Regions from separate parts of the Halobacillus sp. Cin3 genome, predicted to be linked through region 2. Evidence: riboswitches for the same ligand, from Rfam matches in the RefSeq annotation. Region 2 holds a riboswitch; the other holds the start of a gene.
What was found. A riboswitch is a leader RNA that binds a small molecule or an ion and turns the genes downstream of it on or off. The one in region 2 is predicted to bind lysine.

Region 1: it holds a riboswitch for lysine, as region 2 does, so the genes downstream of both, QMA39_RS08440 (Na+/H+ antiporter NhaC family protein) here and dapA (4-hydroxy-tetrahydrodipicolinate synthase) in region 2, are expected to answer to the same signal.

What each region holds. Positions count from the first base shown of each region.
Region 1 is NZ_CAMZMV010000002.1:55,287-63,101, reverse strand. Features, by position in the region: gene yunB (sporulation protein YunB) at 1-522, shown strand, start outside; lysine riboswitch at 577-760, shown strand; gene QMA39_RS08440 (Na+/H+ antiporter NhaC family protein) at 895-2,445, shown strand; gene QMA39_RS08435 (sodium-dependent transporter) at 2,715-4,241, shown strand; gene QMA39_RS08430 (MetS family NSS transporter small subunit) at 4,243-4,341, shown strand; gene QMA39_RS08425 (M23 family metallopeptidase) at 4,978-5,922, opposite strand; gene QMA39_RS08420 (YhcN/YlaJ family sporulation lipoprotein) at 5,997-6,620, opposite strand; gene QMA39_RS08415 (YutD family protein) at 6,757-7,032, shown strand; gene QMA39_RS08410 (hypothetical protein) at 7,067-7,357, opposite strand; gene QMA39_RS08405 (DUF3055 domain-containing protein) at 7,407-7,673, opposite strand; gene QMA39_RS08400 (DUF86 domain-containing protein) at 7,808-7,815, shown strand, end outside.
Region 2 is NZ_CAMZMV010000003.1:111,095-118,909, reverse strand. Features, by position in the region: gene QMA39_RS11340 (sensor histidine kinase) at 1-835, shown strand, start outside; gene QMA39_RS11335 (response regulator transcription factor) at 832-1,440, shown strand; gene QMA39_RS11330 (MFS transporter) at 1,543-2,799, opposite strand; lysine riboswitch at 3,309-3,486, shown strand; gene dapA (4-hydroxy-tetrahydrodipicolinate synthase) at 3,607-4,512, shown strand; gene QMA39_RS11320 (branched-chain amino acid aminotransferase) at 4,562-5,623, opposite strand; gene QMA39_RS11315 (response regulator transcription factor) at 5,836-6,525, shown strand; gene QMA39_RS11310 (sensor histidine kinase) at 6,522-7,544, shown strand; gene QMA39_RS11305 (purine/pyrimidine permease) at 7,606-7,815, shown strand, end outside.

The DNA of each region.
Region 1 (7,815 bases), on a different contig from region 2:
GTCGTTTATATGGGTTGGAATTCTGTGCTTGTCAACAGAGCTCTGCGGGATACCACCATCAGGGTTCAAAATTTCCTGAAGCGGATGGAACTAGGGGAACTACCGATGGAGGATACGACACTGGAACCCGATCTCGATCCAGACCGTACTCCGGAAGAGCAGGGGGAGCAGCCGGCAACACTCATTGAACTTCCGATTGGGATGGCTACCAACAACAGTCTGCTTGCCAACCTTGGACCCAAGGTACCTGTACAGCTGCGTGTCATCGGAGATGTTCAGTCTGAAGTAGATATTGAAATGACGGAATACGGGATCAATGCCGCCTTGTTTGAATTGACCATCCACTTTGAGGTGAATGTCAGAATCGTCATCCCCTTTTCCACAGAAACGACGGTCGTCACCAACAATATTCCAATCGACCAGGCTACCATTCTCGGGGAAGTGCCGGAATATTTCGGAGGCATGTCCGGAGACGACGGTGGGAATCCTTCGTTCTCCCTTCCGATGGAACCCTTGCAATAATGGCCGGTCACTGGTACAATACCAAAGAACTGAATATGCGTGACCTTATCAGATCGGTGAGGTAGAGGCGCAGGCATCATGAGTAGCTGATGGGAGTTTGACAAGCCGGGATCATTAGTGAAAGGGAGGGCCTGCCGAAGTGTGGCTTAACACGTCAAGTTTTGACACGCTGGTGTATACCTGAAGAAGGCATACACTGTCATGCATGCTTTTGGGTGCATGGGGCGCTACTGATCGAAATGGAGGATAATCAAGTTGTCTGCAGACAGTGATGGATTATTTTCTGTCATTGTTTTTTTATTTTATTCCTCATTTTATACCCACCAGTAGCCTTCCATTCCCGTAACATCAAGATATACGGAGGGGAAACACATGGAAGGAACCATCTTTTCTTTAGTTCCAGCAATACTTATGCTTATCCTTGTCTTAGTCACAAGGCGCGTCATCTTGTCCCTTGGGATAGGGATTATCGTCGGAGCATTCATGCTCACACAAATGGATATTGGAGCAGGCCTGGGCTTGATCTGGTCTATATTTGCCGGTATTTTCGTCAGCGAAGGGGCATTAAACACAGGGAATCTATATCTCTTGTCCTTTTTATTTCTGCTCGGAGTCGCCACAGCCTTTATGACGGCCTCCGGAGGCAGCCGTGCTTTCGGTAAATGGGCCGTTGAAAGGATCCGGACGAGAAAAGGGGCCAAGCTTGTTCCGTCCATTCTAGGTATCATCATTTTTATTGATGACTACTTTAATGCTCTTGCAGTCGGACAGGTCGCACGTCCTGTAACAGATCGCTATAAAGTATCCAGAGCAAAACTGGCCTACTATATTGACTCCACTTCAGCGCCGATTACGGTCATATCACCGATATCCAGCTGGGGAGCTTATATTATCGGGACGATTGGCAGTATTCTTGCGGCCAATGAGATATCGAACTATCAGGCTTTTGAAGCTTTCGTTCTTATGATCCCGGCAAACTTCTATGTATTTGCTGCACTGCTTCTCGTATTTTTGACGATTTATCTTCGTCTGGATATTGGTCCGATGAAAGCGCACGAAAACAGAGCCAAGGATACAGGCGAGCTTCACAACCCGGATAGAGGGGATGTGCCCGGTGACTTGAATAATGAATTCAAGGAGCATGATAACGGGAAGATTTCTCACTTAATCTGGCCGATCGTAACTTTGATCATCGGTACAGTCGGAATGATGGTATATACAGGAATTCAAAGTTCAGAAGGAACCGCGGATATCCTTTCCATCTTTGCTAATACGAACGTAAACATTTCCTTGTTTGCCGGAGGAATCATTAGTGTGGTCACAGCCCTGGTTTTATATGTGGGGCAGCCGTCACCGAAATCCGGTTTGCTGCACGTATTTCTTCAAGGGTTAAAAGCAATGCTGCCGGCGATCTACATTCTGATTGCTGCCTGGATGATCGGCGACATTATCAGCCGCCTGCAGACAGGTGAATATCTTGCCCAGCAGTTCAGCCAGGCGGATATTAACATTTCCTATCTGCCTTTAATAATCTTCCTGTTATCCGGTTTTATGGCCTTGTCTACAGGAACGTCGTGGGGAACCTTTGGAATTATGCTTCCGATTGCAGGTGAGATCGCTGCCGTAACGGACCCATCCTTCCTTCTGCCTGCACTATCCGCCGTGCTTGCGGGTTCTGTATTCGGAGATCACTGCTCACCGATTTCTGATACGACAATTCTTTCGTCCACAGGGGCGGGAGCCAATCACATTGATCACGTATTGACGCAGCTTCCATATGCCATCATTGCGGCGGTGGCTGCTTCAGTCGGCTATGTTGTACTGGGCCTTACAGGGCAGGTTTGGGTGCCGCTGCTGCTGTCCCTTATCATTGTTCTCATCACAGCACTGATCATTCATAAACTGAATCCTGAAAAAGGATAGAAAAAATGATGAGTTGAAAAGAGGAGGAACTTCTATTTATTAGAAGTTCCTCCTCTTTATTCTCCAACACTTTACAAGCTGAAAGGCAGAGGAAGCATCCCTCTGCCTTTTTCATTCCTAAGTCCTAAGACTTCCTAATCTGGTATTTTCTGAAAATTGAAAAATTCTTTTGACAAGCCACTGCGCTGTCGTTATAATTTAAACAGAATTATCAGAAAAATAAAAATTGAGGGACATTATCCGACGTTCCTCTCAGGGAGGTCTTTCACATGGAAAATCGCGCACAATGGGGTACACGTGCCGGATTTATCCTGGCAGCCGTAGGTTCTGCCATTGGTTTGGGGAACATTTGGCGTTTTCCGGCTGTAGCTTATGAAAACGGAGGCGGAGCATTTTTTATTCCTTATTTGTTCGCTCTTCTAACCGCAGGTATTCCACTATTGATCATGGAGTTCACCATCGGTCATAAGTACCGTGGATCTGCACCGTTGTCCTTTTTCCGGATGAGCAGAAAAACAGAGTGGATCGGCTGGTGGGGTGTGCTGGTTGCGTTTGTTATATCCACTTATTATGCGGTCATTATCGGATGGGCAATTTCCTACAGTGTATTTTCTTTCAATCTATCATGGGGTGATGATACCGAAGGCTTTTTATTTAGTGACTATCTGCAATTATCTGTTAATCCCGGCGAGACCGGAAGCCTTGTCCCAGGTGTCCTGATTCCTCTGCTCATTGTATGGGTAATTACACTTGGGGTCCTGTTCAAGGGAGTCAAAAAGGGAATTGAGACAGCGAACAAAATCTTCATTCCTACGCTTGTCGTCCTTTTCATGATTATCGTGATACGTGCCCTTACACTTCCTGGAGCTGCGCAGGGTCTTCAGGCCTTTTTCGAACCGAATTTCTCAGCGATCATGGATAGTTCGGTATGGGTGGCTGCCTATGGGCAGATTTTCTTCAGTCTTTCCATTGCCTTTGCTATTATGATTACTTATTCCAGTTATCTTCCGAAAAAATCGGATATTACTAATAACGCGTTTATTGCTGGTTTCAGTAATTCAGGCTTTGAATTACTTGCTGGTATCGGAGTATTCGCCGCCCTTGGCTTCATGGCCTCCCAGAGTGGAGTTCCTGTAAACGAAGTCGTAAGCGGCGGAGTGGGACTGGCCTTTGTCGTTTTCCCGCAGATCATTAATGAATTTCCTGCTTTGAATGGGTTGTTCGGATTTTTATTCTTCCTCTCCCTTGTACTTGCAGGGCTGTCTTCACTGATTTCCATCTCTGAAACGTATGTCGCAGGGATCAGCGAGAAGTTTGGTATTTCCAGAACGAAAGCTGTAGCCTTTGGAGGCGGAACAGCAGCCGTTATCTCACTGTTGTTTGCTACGCAGGGTGGGTTGTTCTTCCTGGATGCTGCCGACTACTTCATCAACCAGTTTGGTGTCGCCTTCGTCGGGCTTGTCGAAGTCGTAGTCATTGCCTGGTTCCTTCGTAAGCTCAATGATTTTCAGTCGCACGCCAATGAAATATCCGATATCCGTCTCGGAACATGGTGGAAAGTGTCCCTTGGACTTATTACACCACTCGTACTTGGATATATGATGTTCGACCTGTTTAAAACGAACCTGGCGAAAGAGTTCGACACAGACACAGGAAACTACGAAGGATATGCAGATGGGTTCATTCTTTTCGGTGGCTGGTTTGTGGCAGCGTTCGCCCTCATCGTCGGAGTGTTGATGATGTTTAAACGCTGGAACGCCAAAGCTTTCGAAGAGGGAAAAAAGGAGGTAAGCTGACATGACAGCAGGTGCAGTAATTACCATGGTTATCGGAATGGTTGTCATCTGGGGAGGTCTGGCAGCGAGCATTACGAACGCTGTGAAAAAAGCTAAATAATTAAAGGCGCCGCATCAGCGGCGCTTTTTTTTAGTTATAGAAACAGGAAGAACTCCTTCTGTTACGTGGAGGGTGGCCACGTGCCGCTTATCGGTGGATGCTTGCCGCGGGCACGGCCTCAGCTAACTTGGACAGGAAGAACGCCTGCCCAAGTGGATCTTCAGCTCGTGCTGTTCCCGCAGGCGTCACCACCGAACACTTCACGTGACCTCACCGAATAATAAGCTCTAACAATGAGGGTGGTCTGCTATGTAACATAAGTCTTTCTTTAAGATGGTTAGGCAAAAACATGTTTCCATTAAAGTAAAGTTTTACAGCATAGCAGGTATTATATCTCATGAAAGAAAATCCGAATACCTTTCGTACACTTACTTTACCGGTCATCTTCATCTATTGGAATGGGAAGTGCTATATTTTACTAGTCACGGTGGAGACGAGAAGGGGAGCCTTTTTCAGTTCCGAAGGGTGCAGAGACCGTTCCACTCCTGCGGAAAAACGGACGGGTGAGGCCCCGCAGGGCGATTTTCCCGAGGAGACTCGGACGTTCGTCCGCGGAAAGGAATGGTCGGAGCACCAAGAGGTAACTAAACCCCATTTTCTACAAGCAAAAAGGCGCAGCAGCTGCCGCGCCTTTTTTTATTCTGCCATCCGTTCCCATCGTCTTAAAAATGGATAGGGATCGAAGGACCATTCATTCTTCCCATTATCCTGGTACATCCCGTAGTGCAGGTGCGGTGGAAACTTACCGGACGTTCCCGGCGGCCCGTAACCCGAGGCACCAACGGCTCCGATAACATCGCCAGGTTGAACGACATCACCCACTTTAATCTCTTTGGAAAAGTTCTGGAGATGGGCGTAATAGTGATAGATGTTGTAAATATCGCGGATGCCGATACGCCAGCCTCCATACGTATTCCATCCCTTCATTTCGACGACGCCGTACGTCGTGGATTTGACAGGAACTCCGTAGCCGGCAAAGATATCGGTCCCTTCATGAATCCTCCGTCCTCCAAATCCCCGCGCATCTCCCCATGTGCTCCGGTAACTGTAGTTGTACTGTTTAGGAAGAGGGAAATCCCGGTTCGTTAAATGCACCGTTTTGAACTTACGGAAAACTTCAGCGGAATGCATAATCGTCTGAACCGTCAAATCCCGCTTATAGTATTGAAATAATGCAATTTTGATATCATCTTCTGTGGTTCCGAACGATTTTATATACCGGCCGAGCGACCATAGTACGTCCTCATCGTTATGGATGTCTGCTTTTTCATCACCATTGCCGTCTGACCCCCATCCATTGGGAGAGACTGCAGAAGGGAAAGCGTCAGAGGAGCCTGACCAGAACACCGGATCAAATTCGATAGCTGTAACCCGGCCTTCATCAGGATCATCGTGTACCTGACGCTCATACTGGTCGACGGCCGCAAGATATTCCCATGGGATATCGGTAACGGCTGAAGTTTTTTTATAGAGCGCCATCCGCTCTTGGCTTTCCTTTTCATCCGGGGCTGCATGGATTGTGCCTGTGGAAAAGGAGAGCGCGGCAATTAAGATTCCTGTAACGAGTGCTGTACCTTTCATATTCTCACCTACAACAAATTGATACTCTTAGGATGAACAAAGGATCTTCAGGTATGAATGGTAAATTCATGAGGCTAATTTTCCATACCGGTTTCTGCTTCTGTATTCGTATTCGGCCCTACATTCGGCTGATTTGGATTGGTTTCATCCACTTTTCCTTGAGGGGACTGCTTCATTTTTTTAATGATGCTGCTGATGGTACTGTTGTATCCTTCATCATAGACGGTGGAGTTGCTCAGGCTTTGGATATCTCCAAAGGAAGCTGGATTATCGGACACATAGACATGGTAAAAACTCGGGACAAGAGAATAGGCAGTCTTCTGAACCATGTCTGCGGCTGTTTGGCGGTCGGTGTCATCCGCGCGCTTATAGGCAACCAGCACCTCGTTGTCCGTTACAGCTGTTGCTACATCATCAAACTGATCGTATCGTAAAATCATGCGGGAAATCATGTCCGCCATCTGCTCTCTGTTCACTTTAATCTGACGGTTTCTTTCCTCGTCCTGGTCCAGTTGGTTTTTCTCGAAGCGCACATAGCCGACCTGGCCGTCTTTCGGTTCGGTATTGTATCCGTCCATAGCATTTCCGCTGAGTGTATCACCGTCCATTAATTGTTGAGCTTCTTCTTCCTTCGTCTCCTGGCATCCGGCTAGAAGACAGCAGAGGAGAAGAGTGGTAGCAATTTGTTTGAGCTTCATGATAGATCCTCCTTGGCATATGGGTGTATTTTTATGGTGGGCACTTTTATTGGAAACATACCTGTTCATTTTTTCAGGACGTTTCCTTCCTGTTGGAAAAATGTGATACACTAATGGGTAGATAGAGGTGATGGATGTGATTGAAATTTCAGGTAAAACGTTTGATATCCTGGAGAATCACCAGGAGGGCTTTCAACAGGAAGAAGTGGAAGGCCGCTTCAGCGACATATTGAATAAATACGATTTTATCGTAGGGGACTGGGGATATGGTCAGCTCCGTCTGAAGGGATTTTACGATGATCAGAATTCCAAGGCGACCTTCGATACAAAAATCAGCACTTTGGAAGATTACTTATATGAATACTGCAATTTTGGCTGTGCTTATTTTGTTCTTAAGCGGATCCGACAGTAAAACCGGCGTGTTTCCAAAACACACGCCGGTTTTTTTAATGATCTTCCTGAGAGGGTTTTATATCAGCGTTTGATTCGTCGTGCAGGGGGTGGGCTCCATCCTCCTGACGGGGCAGATCCTCATGGAGGGACTTGTATTCGTAATTAAACGCACTGTAATACCTCTGTTTATTTGTCCAGGGGGAACTTTTCTCATTGGAAACAGGCTCATGCTTATTCCGTGGGGATCCATAGGCTCCTTCCGGAAGCTGTTCCGGGACCAGATAGTTCCGCTGGGCTTCTACGTTGGCAAAATCGGAATAGTCTTTCTTTTTCTTGTCGCTCATCATATTTGACCTCCTTATGCTTAGAGTGAGCGTAAGGAACGGATTTATGCTACAGGAGATATGGAAGATAGTTTCTGAGCTCTTCAGCTTCCATCGCACTCAGCTGGAATAAATGCTCCAGGTATCCGTCCCTGTTGATGTTTTCTTCATCCAGAAGCCCCTGCCTGTTTTTAGGCAGGTTGATGACGAGAGATTGGTTTTGGAAATACTCTGCTTTCATAATAGCAAGTTCGAACCGATGACTGCCTGCGGTAAACGAAACGAACCGTGTGCTTGTATCCTGGGTAACATCTTCTAATAGTGGACGTTGGGACATCCTTTACACTCCTTTTGTTCGTGCTCTTCTGCATAGTTATCAGGTAGTATATCCATTACGCTGGAATTTATCGACCTAAAATAGTTGTGGTATGATAACGGTAGCATGGACTTTATCAGTCAGGAGGGTTTTACATGTATTT
Region 2 (7,815 bases):
CGGAGGGTTTCTTTCTTTATATATTGTTCACCTGACTCTCACACTTGCAACGATTGCCTATACCTTCGTGCAGCAGCTGGATTCGATTTTTCCGAACCTTCCATTTATCATCATTACCGTCATCGGGGTGATCCTGCTGCCATTCACCGTTCGTTACCGCAACCAGCAGCAGGACCTTGAAAATAAGCTGGAGGACGCCAACCAGCGGATTTCCCAGCTTATGGTGATTGAAGAGCGGGAACGGATTGCCCGTGACCTGCACGACACGCTGGGGCAGAAACTGTCTATGATCGGCTTAAAAAGTGATCTCGCCGCCAAGCTGATGACGGCCAAGCCGGACAAAGCGCAGAAAGAAGTGGAGGATATCCAGCATACGGCCCGAAATGCTCTCAAGGAGGTTCGGGAGATGGTTTCCAACATGAGAGGAATGAAACTAAAGGATGAACTGATCCGGGTGCAGCAGATCATCGAAGCTGCGGAAATGGAGTTCACCTATGAAGGAAACCTCGGGAAGACTTCCATCCCGGCTTTAACGGAAAATGTTCTCAGCATGTGCCTGAAGGAAGCCGCCACCAATATCGTCAAACACAGCCGGGCCACTCGTTGTCACGTCCAGATTGAAGCCTCTTCCATGGAATTGACGGTCACCATCGAAGATGACGGGATCGGCCTTCCGGAAACGATGGACCCGTTCCAGGGTCACGGTCTTCAGGGGATGAGGGAACGACTGGAGTTTGTAAATGGACGGCTTGATTTGGAAAGTGAACAGGGAACGAAACTGACCCTGCACATTCCCACAGTCATTCAGCAAGGGAAAAAGGAGGAACTCTTATGATTCAAATTGTCATTGCCGAGGATCAGCGCATGCTGCTCGGTGCACTCGGGGCGCTGCTTGATTTAGAGGAGGACATGGAAGTCGTCGGCCAGGCTTCCAACGGCGAAGAAGCCTGCAGCCTCGTCCGCCGTCTGAAACCGGATATCTGCATCATGGATATTGAGATGCCGGTCAAGGATGGGCTGGATGCCGCTGAAGAGTTGTATCAGGAGCCTTGCAAAGTGATCATCCTTACGACTTTTGCCCGTCCGGGTTATTTTGACCGTGCCAGAAGAGCAGGCGTCAGCGGCTATCTGTTGAAAGACAGTCCGAGTGAAGACCTGGCAACAGCCATTCGTAAAATTACAGCCGGACAGCGCATCTTTGACCCTGAGCTCGTCGACCTTGCCTTCGCCGATCAAAACCCGCTCACAGAACGGGAGCGGGAAGTGATGCAGCTGATGGCGGACGGCAGAAATACGAAGGACATATCCAAAGCTTTGTTCATTACCCCTGGTACCGTCCGGAACTATGTATCTGTCATCCTGGAGAAGCTGGAGGTCTCCAATCGGATTGAAGCGATTTCCAGGTTCAAGGAGAAAGGCTGGTATAAGGGACAGCGCTGACGATGGAAACAGTATTCACTAGTGTCTGTACACAGATGTGTTTGAGAATAAAAGGGTGATCTTCTGCTACCAGGGGATTTCCCTTTTTTAATGGAGGGACATTCAGTCCAGTTCGCGAAGCTCTTTGAAGCGTACATAGACAAAGAGGACATACAGCGTAACGAGTACAGATCCCCCGGCCATGATTTGATGAATCGGCACTCCTGCCGCCAGTATCAGAGAGGTCACGCCGTAGCTGACTGGAACGAGCCCCATTGATGCAAGCGAGACAAGCCCCATCACCCTGCCCATCATTTTTTCTTCAATGAAGCTCTGAAGCACAGAGATGACGGGGATGTTGCAGATAGAGAGCGAACATCCGAAGACGACGAGGCACCCAAGGCTGAACCATACCCCTTCTGTGAAGCTCAAAGCGAAAAAAGCGGCTCCGGCAGCCATTAAGGCTGTAAGGCTCGTTTTTCCTCGTCTTCTTTTCAAATTAAGGATCCCGATGACTACAGATCCGAGCAGCATTCCCACCGCCAGACCTGCCTCAAGGAAGCTGAAGTCCAGGGCGGTGCCATGCAGGCGCTGCTTCACAAAGAGAGGCAGCCCCATCGTCATCGGCCCCACCATGAACAGATTCAATAAAATGCTCATTCCGATAATCAAGGAAAGCACACGGGAGTTTTTGACGTAGCGCACACCTGCTTTGAAGGAGTCCCAGAACGCTTCCTCCTCCCCTCCTGCTCTCTTTTCTTCATCCACCTTCATAAGAAAAATCAGCAGACTTCCGGTAAACAGCATCAGGGCAGTCACTGTGAATACGAGCGCGTAGCTGCCAAAGGAAACGAGAATCCCTGCCACCATAGGAGCTAGAATGAACGACGTTTGATTCGTCATTTGTATCACTGAATTTCCACGGGTCAACTGATCCCTGGATATGATTGACGGCAGAACCGACCCTTCTGCTGCCCAGAAGAACGCATCTAAAATCCCAAAGGCAAACGCAAACCCGACGAATGTCCAAAGACTGATGTCCCCGAAGAAAAACCAGCAGACAAGTCCTGTTAACAGCAAACCCCTCGTGAAATCGGACAGGAACATCAGCTTCGTCCGGCTGAACCGGTCGGCGACCGTTCCACTGACAATCATAAAGACCAGCCGTGGAATACTTGCTGCCACGTACAGCACACCAAGAGAAGCTTCAAGACGGAGCTCATGGACGACATACCAGCTTTGAGTAAATAAAAAGAACGAAATACCGAAGCTGGACAACAGGGCCGCTCCCCACAACAGGAGAAAATTTCTATTTCGAAAAATGGAAGGCTGTTCTGCCAACGGTGCAGCTTCGGAAACTGTAATGGATGAACCGGACATAACTATCCCCACCTTTTTTGTAAGTTCCTTCAAGTGTAAGGAATATCCATGTCCTTCTCGATGTGCCCGGGATGGATTCTTCCTCCGCCTGCAGACGGATTTTATAAAAGGCTCTGTTATTGCTTGGTGTTGTTATTTAACATGTGAGCTCAGATCCCCCCTCTCTGTCATAAGATTTGTATGAGGCGGCCTTGGGAATGACTCACTTTCCGCGGGGTACCGTGAGGCTCATCGTTCCCCGCAGAAAGCGGACGGTTTTCCCTGCCATCCCATGCTCTGAGTAAACAACGGACCGGACCCTTAATTCCAGACGGAGACGATTTAGTAATCGTTTGAAATATCAACAACAGACTTTAACAGAGCTTTATAAAAAAGAAGAGTCGGACATCGGTGCCTGGCGACCATTTTTGTCGAATAGCATGATTTTAGCACTTCCCTGTTGTAAGCAGGCGTGAATTTTGGTACTATTTTTACTAACTAAATAGTTTCTTATTTCAAATTTTATTTGGAGTAAGGATAGAGGTGCAATGACAAGAGTACGCATGTGGAGGAGAATGAGATCCATGGATACATGCGGAAAGGGGAAATTGCCGAAGTGTACGGACTCTCATGGTCCTGAAGCTGGGTCTGATGCTGAACAGGCACAGAACTGTCATATAGGAAACTATATGGAGGGCTATCTTACGCAGGAACGGTATAAAGTTTCTACGGCAGCATCGAAGCCCTTGATGCTGCCGTTTTTGATTTTACTGCCGTATGGCCCTCACGACCTCGAACGTACAAAATACAAGAAAAGGTGTGAGGTTAATGAACTTCGGGCAAGTACTGACAGCGATGGTGACCCCTTTTGACAACGATGAGAATATGGACCTGGAAGCAACGGGAGCTTTAGTCAACCACTTGATCGAGAACGGCAGTGACGGCCTGGTTGTCGGCGGGACGACCGGTGAATCTCCGACACTGACAACGGAGGAAAAACTCCAGCTGTTTGAACACGTGGTAGAAGTTGTGAACGGCCGTGTCCCGGTCATTGCCGGTACAGGATCCAATAACACCCGCGCTTCCATTGAATTGACGAAAAAAGCGGAACAGACAGGCGTGGATGCCATCATGCTTGTAGCCCCTTATTACAACAAGCCGACACAGGAAGGCCTGTACCAGCACTTTTCAAAAATTGCCGCAGCCACTTCCCTTCCGGTCATGCTGTACAACATTCCAGGACGCAGTGTCGTCAACATGGAGCCGGAAACGATTATCCGCCTTTCTGAGATTGAAAACATTGTTTCCGTAAAAGAAGCGAGCGGCGACCTGGAAGCCGCGGCGGAAATCATCCGTGAAACAGGCCGTGACTTTTCCGTATACAGCGGGGAAGATTCCAATACACTTCCGTTCGTCGCCATCGGAGGCACCGGCATCGTATCCGTATCTTCCCATGTGATCGGTAATGAGATGCAGCAGATGATTCAGAGTTTCCGAGAAGGAGACGCCCCGTTTGCCGCGCGTCTTCATCAAAAGCTTCTCCCTGTCATGGATGCCGTGTTCTCAGCCCCGAGCCCATCCCCGGTAAAAGCGATGTTGAATGAAATGGGTGTTCACACCGGAGGCGTCCGTCTCCCTCTTCTTCCATTAACGGAAGAAGAGACCGCCCGCGTCATGGAGACTTACAACGAGCTTCAACCCAGTGAAAAGCCGAAAGCCCATATGGTCGGTTAAATGAAAAAAGGCTGTCGAGAAAGTTCTCGGCAGCCTTTTTTCTGCTTTCTTATACTTCGATGGTCCAGCCGAAGCTGTCTTCTTTTCTTCCCCGCTGTATGCCTGTGATCGTATCATACAGCTCCTGGGAGAGAGCACCAATTTCGTGGTCGTTGATCACCATTTTCTTCCCAAGCCAGTTCAACTCACCGACGGGAGAAATGACGGCCGCTGTTCCAGTTCCGAACGCTTCTTCCAGTTTTCCCTGTTCATACGCTTCATACAACTCTTCAATAGAGATGCGGCGTTCGGTCACTGGGATCTCCCATTTTTTCAGTACTTCAATGATTGATGTTCGTGTAATCCCCTGCAGAATACTTCCGCTCAGGGCAGGAGTCACAATTTCCCCATCGATTTTAAAGAAGATGTTCATGCTGCCGACTTCTTCAATGTAGCGCTTCTCCACACCATCCAGCCAAAGGACGTCAGCATTACCTTCTTTCGCTGCCTTCGCCTGTGCCTGATAGCCGGAGGAATAGTTACCGGCGGTTTTAGCCATTCCGGTTCCGCCTTTGACAGCTCTTGTGAACTGGTCTTCTACATTAATGGTAACCGGCTTGATCCCTCCGGAGAAGTACGGACCGACCGGTGACATGATGATCATCAGCTTATACGACTTGGACGGAGCAACAGCGAGGCTCGGTTCCGTAGCGATGATGAACGGGCGGATGTATAGGGAAGTCCCCTCAAATTCCGGCACCCAGTCCTTTTCAAGAGCTACAAGTTCCTTCAAGTAGCCAAGCACCTCGTCTTCATCGACAGGTGGGATGCTGAGACGGTCACCGGATAGGTTCAGGCGCTCAAAGTTCTTTTCCGGACGGAACAGCAGGACACGTCCGTCGTCTGTGCGGTAGGCTTTCAATCCTTCAAATACGGTCTGCCCGTAATGGAAGATCATTGCGGCCGGATCAAGCGTCAGCGGCTCGTAAGGAACGATGCGCGGCTCGTGCCAGCCCTTCCCTTCTTCATAATCCATTACAAACATATGATCCGTGAACGTTCTTCCAAAAGGAATCTGCTCCGTTTCGGGTTTCTCCTTTTTATAGGCGGCTTCAACGATTGGTAGGGACATAGATAAGACTCCTTTTCGATTGGTTTCACCTGACATCACAGGCGGAAATATTAGTACTCATTGTACGCCCTCCTTCAAACAAATGAAAGAGGAAGATGCTGAAATGTTCAAAAAATTCACCGCGGTCACGCGTTACAAAAGTACAATAGGGAATCCCTCGTTTGTCTGCTATAATATCAAAAGGGAAATAACGGAAAATCGGAGGGATCGATGTGTTTGATGTACTGTTGATTGAAGATGACCGGACATTGTTTCAGGAAATGCAGGAAAGGCTGTCCCAATGGTCGTATACGGTCCACGGAGTGCAGGATTTCAGCCGGGTGATGGAAGTATTCACGTCGGTTGAACCACAGCTTGTGATCATCGATATCCAGCTGCCGAAGTTTGACGGCTTTCACTGGTGCCGGATGATCCGGGAGCATTCCAACGTCCCCATCATCTTCCTGTCCTCGAGGGATCACCCGACGGATATGGTCATGTCGATGAATCTTGGAGCCGATGATTTCGTTCAGAAACCGTTTCACTTCGAAGTATTGATCGCTAAAATCCAGGCCATTCTCCGACGTGTCTACAATTACAATACCCACGCCTCTGAACTGCAGACGTGGTTTGGCGCAACGGTCGATTTTGAGCGGGGCCGGGTGACGGCAAACGATACGTCCATTGATTTAACGAAGAACGAAAGCTTCATACTAAAGCAGCTGCTCGAAAAAAAGAACAAAGTAGTCTCCCGTGAAGAAATCATTCAGAAGCTGTGGGAGGATGAAAGGTTCGTGAGTGACAATACACTCACTGTCAACGTGAACCGGCTGCGCAGGCGGCTGAATGAAATTGGTCTGGAACACGTCATCGAAACAAAAGTCGGGCAAGGGTATACAGCCAGAGACGGGGCAGGTTCATGATTTTCACCTATATGCGGGAACGACTGAGCTGGATTCTGCTGTTCGTGTCCCTTCAATTGCTTGCTCTCCTTATTGGCTACCTCGACTCGTCCCTTCCGTTCCGTGCCGTTACGTATTACGTATTTTTATCGCTGATCATTTTCAGCGTGTTCCTGATCCTCCGTTTCCAGAAGGAGACCCGGTTTTACAAGCGGTTGGAGGAGCGGGACAATGACCTTGATCTGACTACGATTCCTGAAGCAGAGAGCCCCTTGGAGTCTGTTATTGAAACGAGCATCCGGGAGCAGCTGGAACGTTTGAAAAAGGAAGCTGCCCATCACCATGATCTTCTGCAGGAGGAAAAAGATGACCTGCTCGGCTGGATCCATGAAGTGAAAACGCCGATGACCGCGATGAAGCTGATGATTGAAGGGATTGAAGACTACCCGCTGCGCTCGCGGCTGACATATGAATGGATGCGCATCCATCTTCTGCTCGACCAGCAGCTGCACCGGAAGCGGATCCCTTTTATTGAAAATGACTTATACATAGAAGAAACCGCGCTCGAGCCTTTATTGTTCAGTGAAATTAAAACCTTGAGATCGTGGTGCATGCAGAAGGGCATCGGCTTTGACCTTGAGCTTAATCAAAAATCTGTTCTGACGGATGCGAAATGGCTCTCCTTTATTATCCGCCAATTGTTATCGAACGCCATTAAATACAGCACTTCCTCAGACATTACGGTAACAAGCGGCAGAAAGAGTGGACGATCTTTTGTTACGATCATTGATCAAGGCAGGGGCATAGCAGCACAGGACATTCCGCGCATTTTTGAAAAAGGGTTCACATCGACGACCGACCATTACAATGAAGCGGCGTCAGGAATGGGGCTGTACCTCGTTGACCGCATCCGCCGCCCGTTGAACATTGAACTGGATGTTCAATCCCAACCCGGATTGGGATCCATGTTCACGCTTTGGTTCCCGGAACCGAATACGTTCACTAAGATCAGGAACAGTCCGGAACTTCCCCGCGTATGAGTGGAACGTGATACACTCATAGAGGTTATTACAGCCGTGTTCATTTGAAGGAGTGTTTACATTGAATCAAACCAGTCCGGCAGCCAGCCTGCTTGAAACCATCCAATGGTTCGTTTTCATGCTTGCTAATGCGGTTGCGCTGCCGATTGTGATCGGATCGATTTATCAATTAGATTACATAGAAACCGCCGGATTGATCCAGCGGACCTTCTTTACCGTTGGGATCGCTTCCATGCTTCAAGGGCTGTTCGGCCACCGATTACCCGTTATG